Regions from separate parts of the Geomicrobium sp. JSM 1781026 genome, predicted to be linked through region 2. Evidence: riboswitches for the same ligand, from Rfam matches in the RefSeq annotation. Region 2 holds a riboswitch; each other region holds the start of a gene.
The links. A riboswitch is a leader RNA that binds a small molecule or an ion and turns the genes downstream of it on or off. The one in region 2 is predicted to bind S-adenosylmethionine.

Region 1 (4,814 bases), on a different contig from region 2:
AGGTTTAAAGGATTCTCTTTAATGTCATCAAGCCCACTCGTTACCCCGAAATCGTCTTCTAGCTCTAATAGCCCGGCTTCTTCGAGAAGCATAAGATTTCTCGCTTGATTGGTCACTTCATTGGCTATGGCAATTTCAGCCCCTTCTGGGATGTCTTCCACGCGCTCATACTCGTCGCTGTACAAGCCTAAAGGAGCGAGCACAGTCGCTGCAATGGCTTCTAAATGATCAAACCCGTGCTCTTCTTTAAAGTTGTCAAAGTAAGAAACGGTTTGAAAAGCATTGGCGTCAATCTCCTCTTCGGCAAGTGCGATATTCGGTTGCACATAATCACTAAAACGAATTAAATCAATCTCAATGCCTTCCTCTTCAGCAAGTTCAGCAATATAGTCCCACTGCGGCGTGTCGGTCCCGCTCACGCCAATCTTTACTGTTACCGGGTCATCAGGGCTAAACGCTCCTGCCTCCGTTTGTGATTGTTCATCATCGCCGCACGCAACGAGTGCCGCTGCAGTAAATGTTACCCCTACGAATTTCAATTGTTTTTTCATTATGGCATTCTCCTCTATCTGTTTTATCTTCTTCTTGCTTTTCGCGAAAAATAATTACCTGATGTTTGTACCGCTTGAACAATTAAGACGAGCAGTACGACGGTGATGAGCATCGTCATATTATCAAACCGCTGATACCCGTATGTGAGCGCAACGTCACCAATTCCTCCAGCTCCAATCGCACCCGCCATCGCAGTCGCCCCAACCAGACCAATGGTTACCGTCGTAATCGTAAGGATGAGCGAGCCCATCGCTTCAGGTAAGATAAACTTTGTAATCACCTGTACTTTCGATGCCCCCATCGCATCAGCTGCCTCCAATATTCCAGGTTCAACTTCAAGCAATGAGTTCTCAACGAGTCTTGCAACATACGGTGCCGCATAGGCAACAAGGGGCACAATGGCTGCCGTCGTTCCGACCGACGTACCAACAATGGCACGAGTAATCGGAATAATTGCAACGAGTAAAATAATAAATGGAATCGAACGCAACACATTAATGACTGGATTTAAAAGGTTAAAAATGAATGGTGATGAAAGGATATGCCCTTCTCTTGTGACAACGAGAATCACGCCTAACACCGCGCCAATTAGAACCGAAAATACGAGAGAGATGCTTACCATATACAATGTTTCATATAAAGCATCCAGTAGTTGAGCGGTCGTAATATTCGGCTGGATTGCAGACGGTAGCATTTCTAACATTTATGCCACCTCCTTTAGGGAAAGGTCGTTTTCGTATACAAAGTCAATGGCCTGCTCGATCGCTTGTTCTTCTCCTTGGATTTGAATGACGAGATGTCCAAAAGGCACTTGTTGTATTTCGGTAATATTGCCGTACAGTACATTCACATCAACTCCGAACTTCTTTACCATCTGCGATAAAATCGGTTCACTCGATGACGAACCAATAAACTCAATCTGAATCACTTTGGAATGCTCATCTTGCGTCTTCACAGTTTCCATAACGCGACTCGGGATGTCGGCTTGAAATACTGACTTTACAAACTTCTTCGTCGTTTCTTCTTGCGGTTTAGAGAAAACATCGATAACAGAACCACTCTCAACAATCTCGCCATCGTCCATGACCGACACCCGATCACAAATTTGTTGAATGACCGACATTTCATGCGTGATGAGTAGCACAGTAATTTGATATTGTTTATTAATTTCTTTAATGAGCTGCAAAATCGAATTTGTCGTCTCCGGGTCGAGTGCGGATGTTGCTTCATCACACAACAGGATCGATGGGTTTGAAGCAAGCGCACGAGCAATACCCACTCGTTGCTTTTGTCCACCTGATAACTGTTCTGGATAATGATGTTTATGATGCTCCAAACCAACAAACTGGAGCAACTCTTCTACACGCTCTGTTATTTCCTTGTTCGACTTCTTCTGTAAGGTTAGCGGCATCGCAATGTTCTGAAACACCGTCCGGGATTGCAACAAATTAAAATGTTGAAAGATCATGCCAATGTTTTGTTTTTGGTTTTGGAGTTGTTTACCAGATTTCTGACTCAAGTCAATACCGTCCACGAGCACGCGCCCCGATGTTGGACGCTCAATGAGATTCACACAACGAATGAGCGTGCTTTTCCCTGCCCCACTCAAGCCGATAACACCATGTATTTCTCCTTTATCAATCGTGACATTCACGTTTTTCAACGCATGAATTGCACCTGTTTTTGTTTCGTATATTTTCGATACGTCTTCAAATGTAATCATCTACATTCCCCTCTAACGACAAATTCTTATTTAACATATAAATTTACTTAGTTTTAACGATAAAAATCTCTTCAACCGTATCCTTTTGGAAACGAAAAATCCTCCCTTCTTAAAATAAGAAGAGAGGATGGTTGGTCTTTATCCCGTTTAGGCTCTTCTTATCTTCGCAGCATACATGCTACAGGAATTGGCACAGTGCTTAAGAGTAAGCCTGTTGCCGAGGTTTCAAAGGGCCAGTCCCTCCACCTCTCTGGATAAGAAATATTTAGTTATGAATTTTCTTTTATTATATAGACAAAATTTATTTTGTCAACTGCCTTTTAAATTTTTTATCTAGTGATGAGCGCTATGATCTTCATTTCCCGATTCCTCTGATCCATTTTCCATTAACAAAAGTACTTCCTCTTGATAGAGACGACCGACGGCAAAATATTTTTTCGGTCGTAGCTTTTGGTCATTGATTTCTACGACGGCCTCCGCGTAATACAGGCCTTCCCGAGAGACTTCTACTTCTGTTTCATACACGCCCATCGTATGGTGGAAGAGCTCGTACTCATCTGCTTCTTCTTCCCCTGCTAATACCGGCCAAATGCGGATACCGACATGTTCTGCATCAACGACAGGAATGTAGTCTGCTGTCACTTGAACAGAGAGGCGTTGCTGTTCGTTTGCGGTGACAATCTCATTTGTCATCATATCTACAACGAGTCTTTCCCTGTCATTGTAGTCATCATGATTGTTGGCGTCCACGAACCGTTCCACCATTGAACAACCCGACAACATTACTAGTAGGAAGCCCACGATCATTCCTCTACGCATGGTGTTCCTCCTCTTGAACATTGAGCCATGTTCGCAACGTTTTGCTCTTTCGAATGATGTAGCGATCAATGAGATAAACGACGACAAGAGACAAACCAACAAGTGGGAAGATGACGGCAAAGATGAGGAGAATCGTCAATATCCCTCTCGCTTCGGTAATTCGGATTGATCTCGGTGCACCAGAATGGGTCGTTGGCTTCCTGCGTTTCCATAGCCAAAAACCACTTAAAATCATGACCACCATCCCTACGCAAACGAGCAGTCCGGCTATCTGATTCCAAAACCCAAATTGTAATCCTTTATGAATCGTAATGCCAAGCGCCATCGCTTTACCTATCGTTCCATAATCATCGTATCGGTAATCGGCCAAAACCGCACCGTTATATTGATCGATATGAACGGTTGCTTCATCTTGAGCTCGGTGCGGGAAGACAGAAAGTGTGAAAACTCCTTCTTGTCCACTTGGATAGAAGATATCGTATGTCGGATGAATATCGAGCTGTTTTGCCACCCTCGTCACTTCGGTAATGGATACTTGTTCAAATCCTGCAATATATTGTGATTCTGGTACAGGCAGATTTTCTGCAGCCCAACTCACATCAGCTACATCTTCAGATATGACTTCAGATTCAGGAGCAGAACCAACCCATATTGAAGGTGGATACCCTGCACCTGTGCTCGTTACTAGTTGTTGAACCCCATTCCCCCAAAAGCCGGTCCACAATAAGCCAGTGACGAGTAAGAAAATCATCCCTCCGGAAAGCCAAAATGCTGGCACCGCGTGAAAATCACGAATGAGTGTGCGTTTACCTTTTCTAAAGCGGGGAACGATCACTCCTTGAACTTTATTTTTTTTACGAGGAAACCATAAGTACAGGCCACTCACAATCATAATAATTGTCCAACAAGCGACGAGTTCGACAATTCGATCTCCAGTTGTCCCTGCCATAAGTTCACTATGTAAGTCAGCCAACCGATCCATCACACGATCGCGATCTTGCAACGTACCGAGAATCGACCCCGTATAAGGATTGACAAACACCGTTAACGACTCACCCGCTTCATCAACAATTCCTACTTCAGCAGAGCGATTGGCATCTTCCCCAGGCCGATATCTAACCACTTCTCCGCCGTGTTCATCCGCTGCAATTTCTACTTGCTCCTCAGGTGGTAGCGTCTCTCCAGACGCTTCTACTTCGTAATAATCAGCATAGATTGCAGCTTCTATATCCCATTTAAAAAGATAAATTCCCCCTGTAATCGCTAGTACGAGCAAAAAAGGAACCAATAGTAGACCTGCATATAAATGCCAGCGCCATATTACTTGCACATTCATCTGTTTTGATTTTTTTGCCATCGGTACGCTCCCCTCATCTACCACTTTTGTAAAGATTGTTCGTTGTTCTGCGATGTAGTGGCCTAACGGTTTTGATAGCGTTTGCCTTCCATAGAGACCCCTACCGCATGTATATCCATCCTAAATAAGCGTTGTGAAGTCTATGTGAAATCTTCAATTCTGGCTTTTATGCCACACAATTTCTTCACAAATCGTGCGTACACTACAAGTAGAAACATTTACTAACTCATCACGTTGTACAATCTAGTGAAAAATTAGCTATAATGCAGTTGAAATGAGAAGGAGGCTACCATGAGTGAACGAAAGACGATTCTCGTCGTAGACGATGAGGAGCCATTATTAAACCTCGTAACTTCAGTATTA
Region 2 (4,814 bases):
GTATCACTATTTTAAAGAAGCACACCCGTATCAAGGTCAGCAAGTGGTTGTCATTGGTGGCAAGAATTCGGCCGTCGATGCAGCGATGGAGTTGGAAAAGGCAGGCGCTCAAGTGACGGTTATTTATCGTGGCGCGGATTATTCACCGAAAGTAAAACCGTGGATTCTTCCGCAATTCACATCACTCGTGAACAATGGTCATATTCAAATGGTTTTTGAAGCAAATATTACCGAAATTACACAAGACGTCGTCCGTTATGTCACAACAGACGATGAGGAGCATGACCTTCCTGCAGACTTTGTGTTTGCCATGATTGGCTACCACCCTGACCATGCGTTTTTAGAAGAGATGGGTGTAAAAATGGATGCGACGTCTGGACGACCGTTTTATAAACCTGATTCGATGGAAACAAACGTCAAAAACTTATTCATTGCTGGTGTCATAGCCGCTGGCAACAACGCAAATGAAATTTTTATTGAAACAGGCAGACATCACGGAGATGCGATTGCTGAAGTCATCGCACATCGAGAAATCAGCCAATGAGAGGTGAGTAGATGCAATCCATTGCACTCGTAACAACGGGGGGGACAATTGCCAGTAAAGAAACGAAAGAAGGCAAGTTAGTCGCTGGGGAGCTAGACGGTGAAGAGTTAGTCGCTTCATTGGATGCTCCTTTTGACGTTTCTTTAGAGATTTGTTCCGCTGTGTCCAAGCCGTCCATTCACTTAACATTTACAGACTTGTGGAACGTAAGAGAAGTGGTGATGGACTATTGTAAAGATCCAAGTATTACCGGTGTGGTCGTTACGTCAGGAACAGATACGTTAGAAGAAGTTGCTTACTTCTTAGAGTTAACGTTACCGGTGTCTAAACCTGTCGTCGTCACTGGCTCACAACGTGGGCCTGAACAAGTCGGTAGCGACGCTTCTGTGAATTTAAGAAATGCGGTCATTACCGCATCTGACGCCAGAGTAAAAGAGTTAGGTGTAGTGGTTATCTTTAATGAGAGAATGTTCTCTGCTAAATATGTTAGAAAAGAACATGCAAGTAATGTTCAAGGTTTTAATGCTTTTGGTTACGGGTATTTTGGAATTGTTGATAATGATCAAGCACACATCTTCCAAAAACCACTCGTGCGTGAGGTTATTATTACTGAGCCGCGGTTTACTCCGAAAAAGGAGTTTCACGTTGAAATTTTGAAAGTTCATCTAGGTGCTTCTGCCGAAGTGCTGCAGTTCATGCTTGACTCATCGAGCATCGATGGGATCGTAATTGAGGGGCTTGGAAGAGGTCAAGTGCCAAAAGCGTACATGCCACTCATACGTAACGCCAAAAAACCGATCGTGATTACGACGAGTGCAGAAGAAGGAGAAGTATACCCTTCATACGATTATGAAGGCAGTACGTATGACTTGTTGAATCAAGGTGTGATTCTTGGCAAAGACTATAGTAGTAAGAAAGCAAAAGTAAAGTTATACGTGCTCTTATCAGCAGAACTAATGAACCTTCAGTCGGCATTCGACCAATAAATACGTAAAGGAAGTAGACATGAATGTTGTGGCGCTCATTTCTGTTGGATCTGCTCCTGCCTTGGCATTGCTCACGTATTTTTACTTAAGAAATGAATATGGAAGCGCTGGGTGGAGAGATGTTATTCGGGCATTTATTATCGGAATGCTCATCGTGTTTCCGATAATGGTCATACAATTTGCGCTGACAGAAGAAGGTTTGTTAACATCTAGATTGGCAGAGACATTTCTAAAATCAGCGTTGCTGGAAGAATTCTTTAAATGGTTTTTCTTGATTTTTACGGTCTATAAGTTTGGACAATTCACTGTGAAATTCGATGGAATTGTTTATGCTGTCGCACTTTCATTAGGATTCGCGACGCTGGAGAATATATTTTATCTTATAGGTCAAGGCCCTGACGCGGTTATAGGAAGAGCGCTATTCCCAGTGAGTGGACATGCACTTTTCGGTGTGATTATGGGTTATTATTTAGGTTCTGCCCGTTATCAAGTACGGGGTCAAAGGAAGAAATGGCTCATGTATAGCTTGATTCTTCCCGTCGTCTTTCACGGTATCTTTAATCTAGTGCTCACTTATTCCAACAATTGGATGCCGTTTGTCCTCATTCCGTTTATGATTTTTTTATGGTGGTTAGGCTTAAGTAAGGTAAAAAAAGCAAATGAAAACAGTAAACAGTCAGTTTAAGGAGGGAGCTTCATGACGACAGATGCGAGGTATCGAATCGTCATCCGCTGTCCGAAGTGTGGAGAAAAGTATATTCTGCGCGGAAGGCAGAAGAATGACGGTGAATATGAGACAGGATTCAAACGATGTGTATGCGGAAATGAAGAAGAGCTCGTCATTGAAGCATCACCAGAATAGAAATATACTTGCAACCTGTTTCTGAATAAGGTATCGTAACACTACAACTAAATGAACAAGGAATCTTATCGTGAGAGACTGAGGGATAGGCCCTAAGAAGTCTCAGCAACCAGCTCAAGGAGTCAGGTGCTAATTCCTACTGGCATGATATGCCGAGAGATAAGAAGAAACATCGAAACGATCGTGTCTTCTTCATACTCTGAAGAGGGCATTTTTTATCTTTGGTTCACGTAGAGAGGATGATTTGAATGGCAAAGGGATATTCACAAGAAACGAAGCTCGTTCAGACAGGAAACCGAAGAGATGAAACGACCGGAGCGGTTAATGCCCCGATTTATATGAGCACTGCGTACCGTCATTCTGGTGTTGGGGAGTCTACAGGGTATGATTACGCCCGAACGAAAAACCCAACACGAGACGTTCTTGAAGAAGCGATTGCTGATTTGGAAATGGGATCGAGAGGTTTTGCTTGTAGTTCCGGAATGGCGGCGATTCAAACGGTTCTTTCATTGTTTGAACAAGGGGATGAAATTATTGCGTCCCTCGATCTATATGGAGGGACATATCGTTTGTTCCAACAGTTTTGGCCAAAGTGGGGCGTGAACATTCAATACGTTGACCCTAGAAACCTAGAATTACTCGAAGAAGCGATTACAGACAACACGCGTGCACTGTTCATTGAGACACCGACGAATCCGCAAATGCAGGAAGCGGATATTCAGCAAATTCAAGCGATTGCTAAAAGAAATAACGTTCTATTGATTGTTGACAATACGTTTTATACCCCGCTATTGCAAAAACCTTTAGAAGAAGGTGCAGATATTGTCATTCATAGCGCGACCAAGTATTTGGGCGGACATAATGATCTCGTAGCAGGATTAATTGCAGTGAAAGACCCAGCGATTGGGGAGAAATTGTTCGACATCCAAAATGGGATCGGAATGACGCTTGGGGCTTTTGACTGTTGGCTGCTCGTACGAGGAATGAAAACATTGTCATTACGTATGAAGAAACATGAAGAGAACGCGAAAGAAGTGGCTGTGTATCTAGACGAACACCCACTCGTGAAAGAAGTCCTTTATCCTGGCAAAGGTGGGATGTTATCGTTTCGTGTTACAAACCCAGAGCTCGTTGACCCACTTTTACGAAATCTATCACTCATTACGTTTGCTGAAAGCCTCGGTGGGGTGGAAAGTTTAATGACTTACCCGTCATCTCAAACCCATGCCGATGTTCCAGAGCACGTCCGATTAGAAATTGGCATCGATGAAACACTTATGAGAATGTCTTGTGGAATTGAAAGTGCAAACGACCTTACTAATGATCTTCGTTATGCTTTTGAAGAAGCGGCGAAACTCGTGAATGTATAGGAGGGCTCATGGTGAAATTTATTGAAGCTTTACAAAAGACAATCATTATTGGTGATGGTGCAATGGGAACCCTTCTTTACAGCCAAGATATTACCGGATCAATTGAACAGGCGAACCTTTATGCAGCGGAACAAGTATACGAAGCCCACTTGGAATATGTAAAAGCAGGCGCCAATCTTATTCAGGCGAATACATATGCTGCGAATCGCTTAAAGTTGAAGAATTACGGGCTAGAGTCACAAGTTACTCGAATTAATGAAGCCGGTGTGGAACTTGCAAAACGAGCAGCGGCACATTCTGACGGAACGTATGTAGCCGGTACGATTGGCGGTATTCGGGATGGTCGGTCAAGTGAGTGGACCGATGAAGAAATTGATGACGCAATTTTAGAACAAACAAAGGCACTATTAGCGAGTTCACCCGACGTCATGCTACTTGAAACGTACTATGATTTGCACGAGCTTATTCGTGCCATCCGGCTCATTAAAGAGCAAGATGCATCCATCCCGATTGTTGCCAATGTGTCCTTAGGAGATGTGGGTGTGCTGCACGGAGGCATTTTGCTTCAAGATGCTTTGCAAAGGTTGCAAAGTGAAGGTGCAGATGTTGTCGGTTTGAATTGCAGAATGGGCCCTGCTCAAACGATTACATCCATTAAAGAGAGTGATATTCCGACGGATTTATTGTTGTCTGCCTATCCAAATGCAAGCTTACCAGGCATCCGAGATGGAAGGCTTGTCTATCAATCCAACCCAAATTATTTCAAAAGTCAGGCAGTGTCCTTTAGAAATTTAGGCGTAAATCTCATCGGAGGTTGTTGCGGAACGACACCCGAACATATTCGTGCGTTAAAAGATCAGCTTAAAGGTAAAGAGCCGATCAAACGACAAACGTCAAATAACCATTATGTTCGTTCAAAACGACTGGAATCAAAAGATCACCCTGTTTCGAATCAAAAGGTACCGAGCGTCATTGTTGAACTTGATCCACCGAAGTCTTTATCGAAATTGGACATATTTGTGGACGGCGCAAAAGCTTTAACCGAAGCAGGT
Region 3 (4,814 bases), on a different contig from region 2:
GGAGGCGAAATCACATGCTCCCTAAACATACGAATTTAGAAGGGAAAGTAGCGGTAATTACAGGAGGCAGTGGGGTGCTCTGCCGGACTATGGCAAAAGAGCTCGCGCGCCAAGGCATGAAAGTCGCGATACTAAACCGAAATGTAGCGAACGGTGAAGAAGTCGCCGAACAGATCAACATTGCAGGCGGAGAAGCTGTGGCTGTCCGTTGCGACGTGTTAGACGAAACGAGCATCGCTGCGGCTTACGCGCAAGTAAAGAAAACGTTCGGCGCGTGCGACCTGTTAATTAACGGTGCTGGTGGCAATCACCCCGACGCGATCACCGAAAAAGAAACGTACGAAACTGGCGATCTAGAAAGCAATATTCGATCTTTTTTTGATCTGCAATTAAGCGGATTTGATCACGTGTTCCGTCTAAATCTCGTCGGCACACTCTTGCCTACACAAGTATTTGCCCGAGATATGACATCAAGCGGGGGCACAGTCATTAACATCTCTTCCATGTCGGCCCCGGCTCCGATGACGAAAGTACCGGCCTACAGTGCCGCCAAAGCTGGCATCGACAACTTAACAAAATGGACAGCTGTCCATTTTGCAGAGACGGGAATACGTGTGAACGCAATCGCGCCAGGGTTCTTCCTCACTGAACAAAATCGCGATTTGCTCACCACCCCAGACGGGGGACGTACCGCACGTGCGAACAAAATTATCGATCATACCCCACAGCGAAGATTCGGTGAACCTGAAGACTTACTCGGCACGTTGCTCTGGCTTGCCGATGACGAAACATCGCGCTTTGTCACTGGTATAACAGTCCCGGTTGACGGAGGGTTTATGGCTTATTCCGGCGTGTAAAGAAGTCGCCTCTTGCAACGGTAATAAGTCACCGTCGCAAGAGGCGTTTTTTAATGCCGATATATGTTGTACTTTTCATAAAAAGTAACCCTATTTTACAAAGACTGCCTAGTCATATTCTTTCCAAAACTCGCCTGTATGTTTATTTACATAATAGCGGTTGAGTGTCGCTATGTGGGACGAGTCACCGTTTTCGTCCGAAACGGACTCTGCTACGGTAATGACATATTCATCGTCATCATTAATCCCTTCATTCATCAAGCGATAACTTTCCGCTTCAGTTTGAAAATCATCACTCACAATGCCAATCACTTCTTCTTCATCGAGTATTTGCTCCTCTTCTGCTTCCACCTCAACCATTTCTTGTTCTTCCACAGGCTCACTTGGTTCAGGCACCAATTCTCCTGCCATAGATTGAGACAAAGCGGCGGCGCTCATAATCGTTACAGCTCGCAAAGGATTCAATCCGATCATCTCCTTGCCTACCCTTTCCCTAAAAGAAAAAGAATAAATCCGAAAAAATGGAAATAAATTTTGAATAACAGCTGTAATACGTGTATCAACTTGGAAAAAGAGAAAAAGTAAACAAACATGAAACAAGGCCCCCACTTCAATATAGTGGCGGCCTTGTTTCGTTTTCCTGACGAGCGAGAGCTGTCAGGACTACTAGGGATAAACAACCCCATCCTTCTATATTTTTCAATCCACGCACCCTAGAGAAGCGGTACGAAACCTAGCATAATGCAATCGCATACATAAGTATGATGTGCCTGCTGAGGACGGCGGGAGTTGAACCTGTACAGGGTGTGACGGTAAGCCTATGATTTATACGACAAACCTTATTTCAATCCACGCACCCATACAGGGTGCGACACTTTTTCTCTTTTTAGGTAGTGTTGCTAAAAAAATTTCAATCCACGCACCCATACAGGGTGCGACGATGATGATGGTTTTCCGATCCAACACCCAGGAATTTCAATCCACGCACCCATACAGGGTGCGACTGCGAAATTAAGGGTCTATTGACCAATATCCGTTTATTTTTTCTTCTAACAATTACTTTTTTCGCACATTAATGGGGGTATAAACTAGCAATCATTACATACTTTCACAAAATTGACCCGATTTTTGGTGCGGGTCACCCAGGGTTTTTATGTTCGCTTCGGGTTCGCACCCGGATGTGCATAGCCTATTTGAGGGAGCTTATGTAAGAAGATTCGACATCGTTCATCCGCTTCCTGCAATAAAAATCATGCTTCAATTCCGATCAGAAAAGTTAGTATTTTCTGTTGACATTATCGCTTTAAAGTATTACGATAGCTACTACTAACTTCATATTTTGCTTATCGAGAGTGACCGAGGGAATGGCCCGATGACGTCCGGCAACCTCCATTGAGGAAGGTGCCAAGTCCAGCAGAATGCAACAATTCTGAAAGATAAGTCGTGAAATTGTGCACATTGCCATTCAAGACTTTTTTCAGACGAAAAGGGTCTTTTTTTATTGGGTTGGGGGTCGAGAGATGATTGAAATTAACAATTTGACAAAAGTATATCAGACGAAAAAGAAAACGGTGACCGGTGTTAAGGATGTGACTTTGGCGATTGCACGTGGAGATATCTTTGGCATCATCGGATACTCCGGGGCAGGGAAAAGTTCGCTACTGCGCTGCATAAACGTGCTTGAACGACCGACGAGCGGTTCAGTCAGCGTTGACGGTACGGAGATGACCAAATTGAAGGGGGAAGAGCTCCGTAAGCAGAGACTAAAGATTGGCATGATCTTTCAGCATTTTTACTTAATTAGTCAAAAAACGGTCTATGACAACGTGGCGTTTGCGCTTCGAGCAGCAGGGGAGTCGAAAGAAGCCATCCCCGCACGGGTCGACGAGCTACTCGGATTAGTTGAACTTTCCGATAAGCGTGACGTTTACCCGGCGCAACTGAGCGGTGGTCAGAAACAACGTGTCGGCATAGCGCGTGCTCTTGCAAATAACCCGGCGGTGCTTTTGTGCGACGAGGCTACGTCGGCTCTTGATCCGACGACGACGCAATCCATCTTGCGGTTGTTAAAAAATTTGAATCGAGACTTAGGATTAACGATTGTACTCATTACCCATGAAATGGGTGTGGTGAAAGAGATTTGTAACCGAATGGCGATTATGCAGGACGGGGAAGTCGTTGAGCATGGGCGCGTATATGACCTATTTGCTGATCCGCAAGAGGCGCTCACACAAGAGTTCATCTCCAACGTCGTTTCATTTGAAGTGCCAGAAGAAACGCTTGCTGGTTGCACAGGGACAATTATTAAAGTGACATTTCGTGGCACGGTAGCTGGTGAAGGCATCATCGGGGATATGTTGCAACAAATCGACATAAAAGGAAACTTCTTGCACGGTGCGATTGAATACATCGAAAACCGGCCGCTCGGCATATTCATCATGGAGCTGCGCGGAGAAATCGGTGACGTACAAACGGGTATTAACTACATTCAGCAACGACAAGCAGATGTGGAGGTGTTACGCGATGGACTTTCAACATCTAATTAATTTGTTGCCCGACATGGCAGAAGCATTTGTGGAAACGATGCAGATGATCGGCATATCTACCGTCGTCGCGATCATTATCGGTTTGCCGCTCGGCATCATTTTATTCGTCACCGACCGCGGATTGTTTTGGCAGAACGTCATCTTGCAGCAGACACTTGGCTTTATCGTCAACATCGTCCGCTCGATTCCGTACATCATCTTGCTCGTTTTACTCTTTCCGGTGACCGGGCTGCTCGTTGGTACAACGACTGGACCTGTCGCGGCGAGCGTTTCCTTATCTGTTGCCGCCATCCCATTCTTTGCGCGCATCGTTGAAACTGCGCTTCGGGATATCGACAAAGGCATGATTGAGGCGGCGATTTCAACAGGTGCCACCCCTTGGATGATCATGAAAGACGTCCTCTTCCCAGAAGCCCGCTCATCAATTATTCAAGGGCTTACCCTTACGATTATTAGTCTCATCGCTTATTCGGCGATGGCCGGTGTTGTCGGTGGGGGCGGCATCGGAGATCTTGCCATTCGCTATGGCCATTACCGGTACGACACAACGATCATGATTGCAACCGTTGTGTTGCTCATCGTCCTCGTCCAAGTAATCCAACAAATTGGAGATCTAATCGCTAAGCGTGTGGACAAACGAACATAAAACCGCAAGAGGTGCAAGGGTCAAAACAGGAGCGACGGTCATAGCAAATGCCATTCCTCCTAGGGGCGCTACCCGGAACGCAAGCAACGAGAAGTAAGATCCATGTCCCAGCTAAAGAGAGTATCTAAATAGAGAAGGAGAGAAATCAGTTGAAAAAATCGACCGTATTCTTATTAGGAAGTGTATTGGTATTGTCCGCTTGCGGAGACGAAAGTGAAGGCAGCGAGGAGACGGCTGGCGACATCACATTGGGAGCTACCGCTGGTCCTTATAGCGATATGTTGTCGGAGGCAATCGTGCCCGGCTTGGAAGAAAAGGGGTATTCCGTCGACATTCAAGAATTCTCCGACTATGTGTATCCGAACAATGCGCTAGCAAATGAAGAAATCGACGCCAATTTGTTTCAACACACCGTCTACCTTGAGAACTTCACTGAAGAAAACAACCTCGATCTCGTCGGGCTCATCACCGTTCCGACTGCACCGATGGGGTTGTATTCCGATGAATACAGTGACTTGAGCGACGTTGCTGAAGGCGCGGAAGTTGCGATTCCAAATGATCCGACCAACGCCGCCCGCGCCTTCATCATGCTCGAAGAAGAAGGGCTCATCGAATTTGAAGACGGCATCGACGAGCTCACCGCATCGGCCCGTGACATTACCGGCAACCCCCTCGATTTGCAGTTTGTTGAGCTGGAAGCCGCACAACTGCCGCGCCAAGTCGGTAGCTCAGCGCTTACCGCTGTGCCAGGGAACTTCGCCCTCG

Region 1: linked by a shared signal. The riboswitch ahead of ACE1TF_RS15585 (methionine ABC transporter ATP-binding protein) and the one ahead of ACE1TF_RS12495 (methionine biosynthesis PLP-dependent protein) in region 2 are both predicted to bind S-adenosylmethionine.
Region 3: linked by a shared signal. The riboswitch ahead of ACE1TF_RS03595 (methionine ABC transporter ATP-binding protein) and the one ahead of ACE1TF_RS12495 (methionine biosynthesis PLP-dependent protein) in region 2 are both predicted to bind S-adenosylmethionine.

The regions. Positions count from the first base shown of each region.
Region 1 is NZ_JBHFQF010000009.1:19,510-24,323, forward strand. It holds gene ACE1TF_RS15575 (MetQ/NlpA family ABC transporter substrate-binding protein) at 1-551, opposite strand, end outside; gene ACE1TF_RS15580 (methionine ABC transporter permease) at 575-1,255, opposite strand; gene ACE1TF_RS15585 (methionine ABC transporter ATP-binding protein) at 1,256-2,275, opposite strand; SAM riboswitch class I at 2,431-2,536, opposite strand; gene ACE1TF_RS15590 (FixH family protein) at 2,609-3,094, opposite strand; gene ACE1TF_RS15595 (PepSY-associated TM helix domain-containing protein) at 3,087-4,451, opposite strand; gene ACE1TF_RS15600 (response regulator transcription factor) at 4,743-4,814, shown strand, end outside.
Region 2 is NZ_JBHFQF010000006.1:140,774-145,587, forward strand. It holds gene ACE1TF_RS12475 (YpdA family putative bacillithiol disulfide reductase) at 1-544, shown strand, start outside; gene ACE1TF_RS12480 (asparaginase) at 556-1,530, shown strand; gene prsW (glutamic-type intramembrane protease PrsW) at 1,550-2,215, shown strand; gene ACE1TF_RS12490 (hypothetical protein) at 2,228-2,392, shown strand; SAM riboswitch class I at 2,455-2,558, shown strand; gene ACE1TF_RS12495 (methionine biosynthesis PLP-dependent protein) at 2,641-3,762, shown strand; gene ACE1TF_RS12500 (bifunctional homocysteine S-methyltransferase/methylenetetrahydrofolate reductase) at 3,771-4,814, shown strand, end outside.
Region 3 is NZ_JBHFQF010000002.1:129,734-134,547, forward strand. It holds gene uxuA (mannonate dehydratase) at 1-25, shown strand, start outside; gene ACE1TF_RS03585 (SDR family oxidoreductase) at 15-857, shown strand; gene ACE1TF_RS03590 (hypothetical protein) at 966-1,322, opposite strand; SAM riboswitch class I at 2,198-2,300, shown strand; gene ACE1TF_RS03595 (methionine ABC transporter ATP-binding protein) at 2,378-3,403, shown strand; gene ACE1TF_RS03600 (methionine ABC transporter permease) at 3,381-4,049, shown strand; gene ACE1TF_RS03605 (MetQ/NlpA family ABC transporter substrate-binding protein) at 4,199-4,814, shown strand, end outside.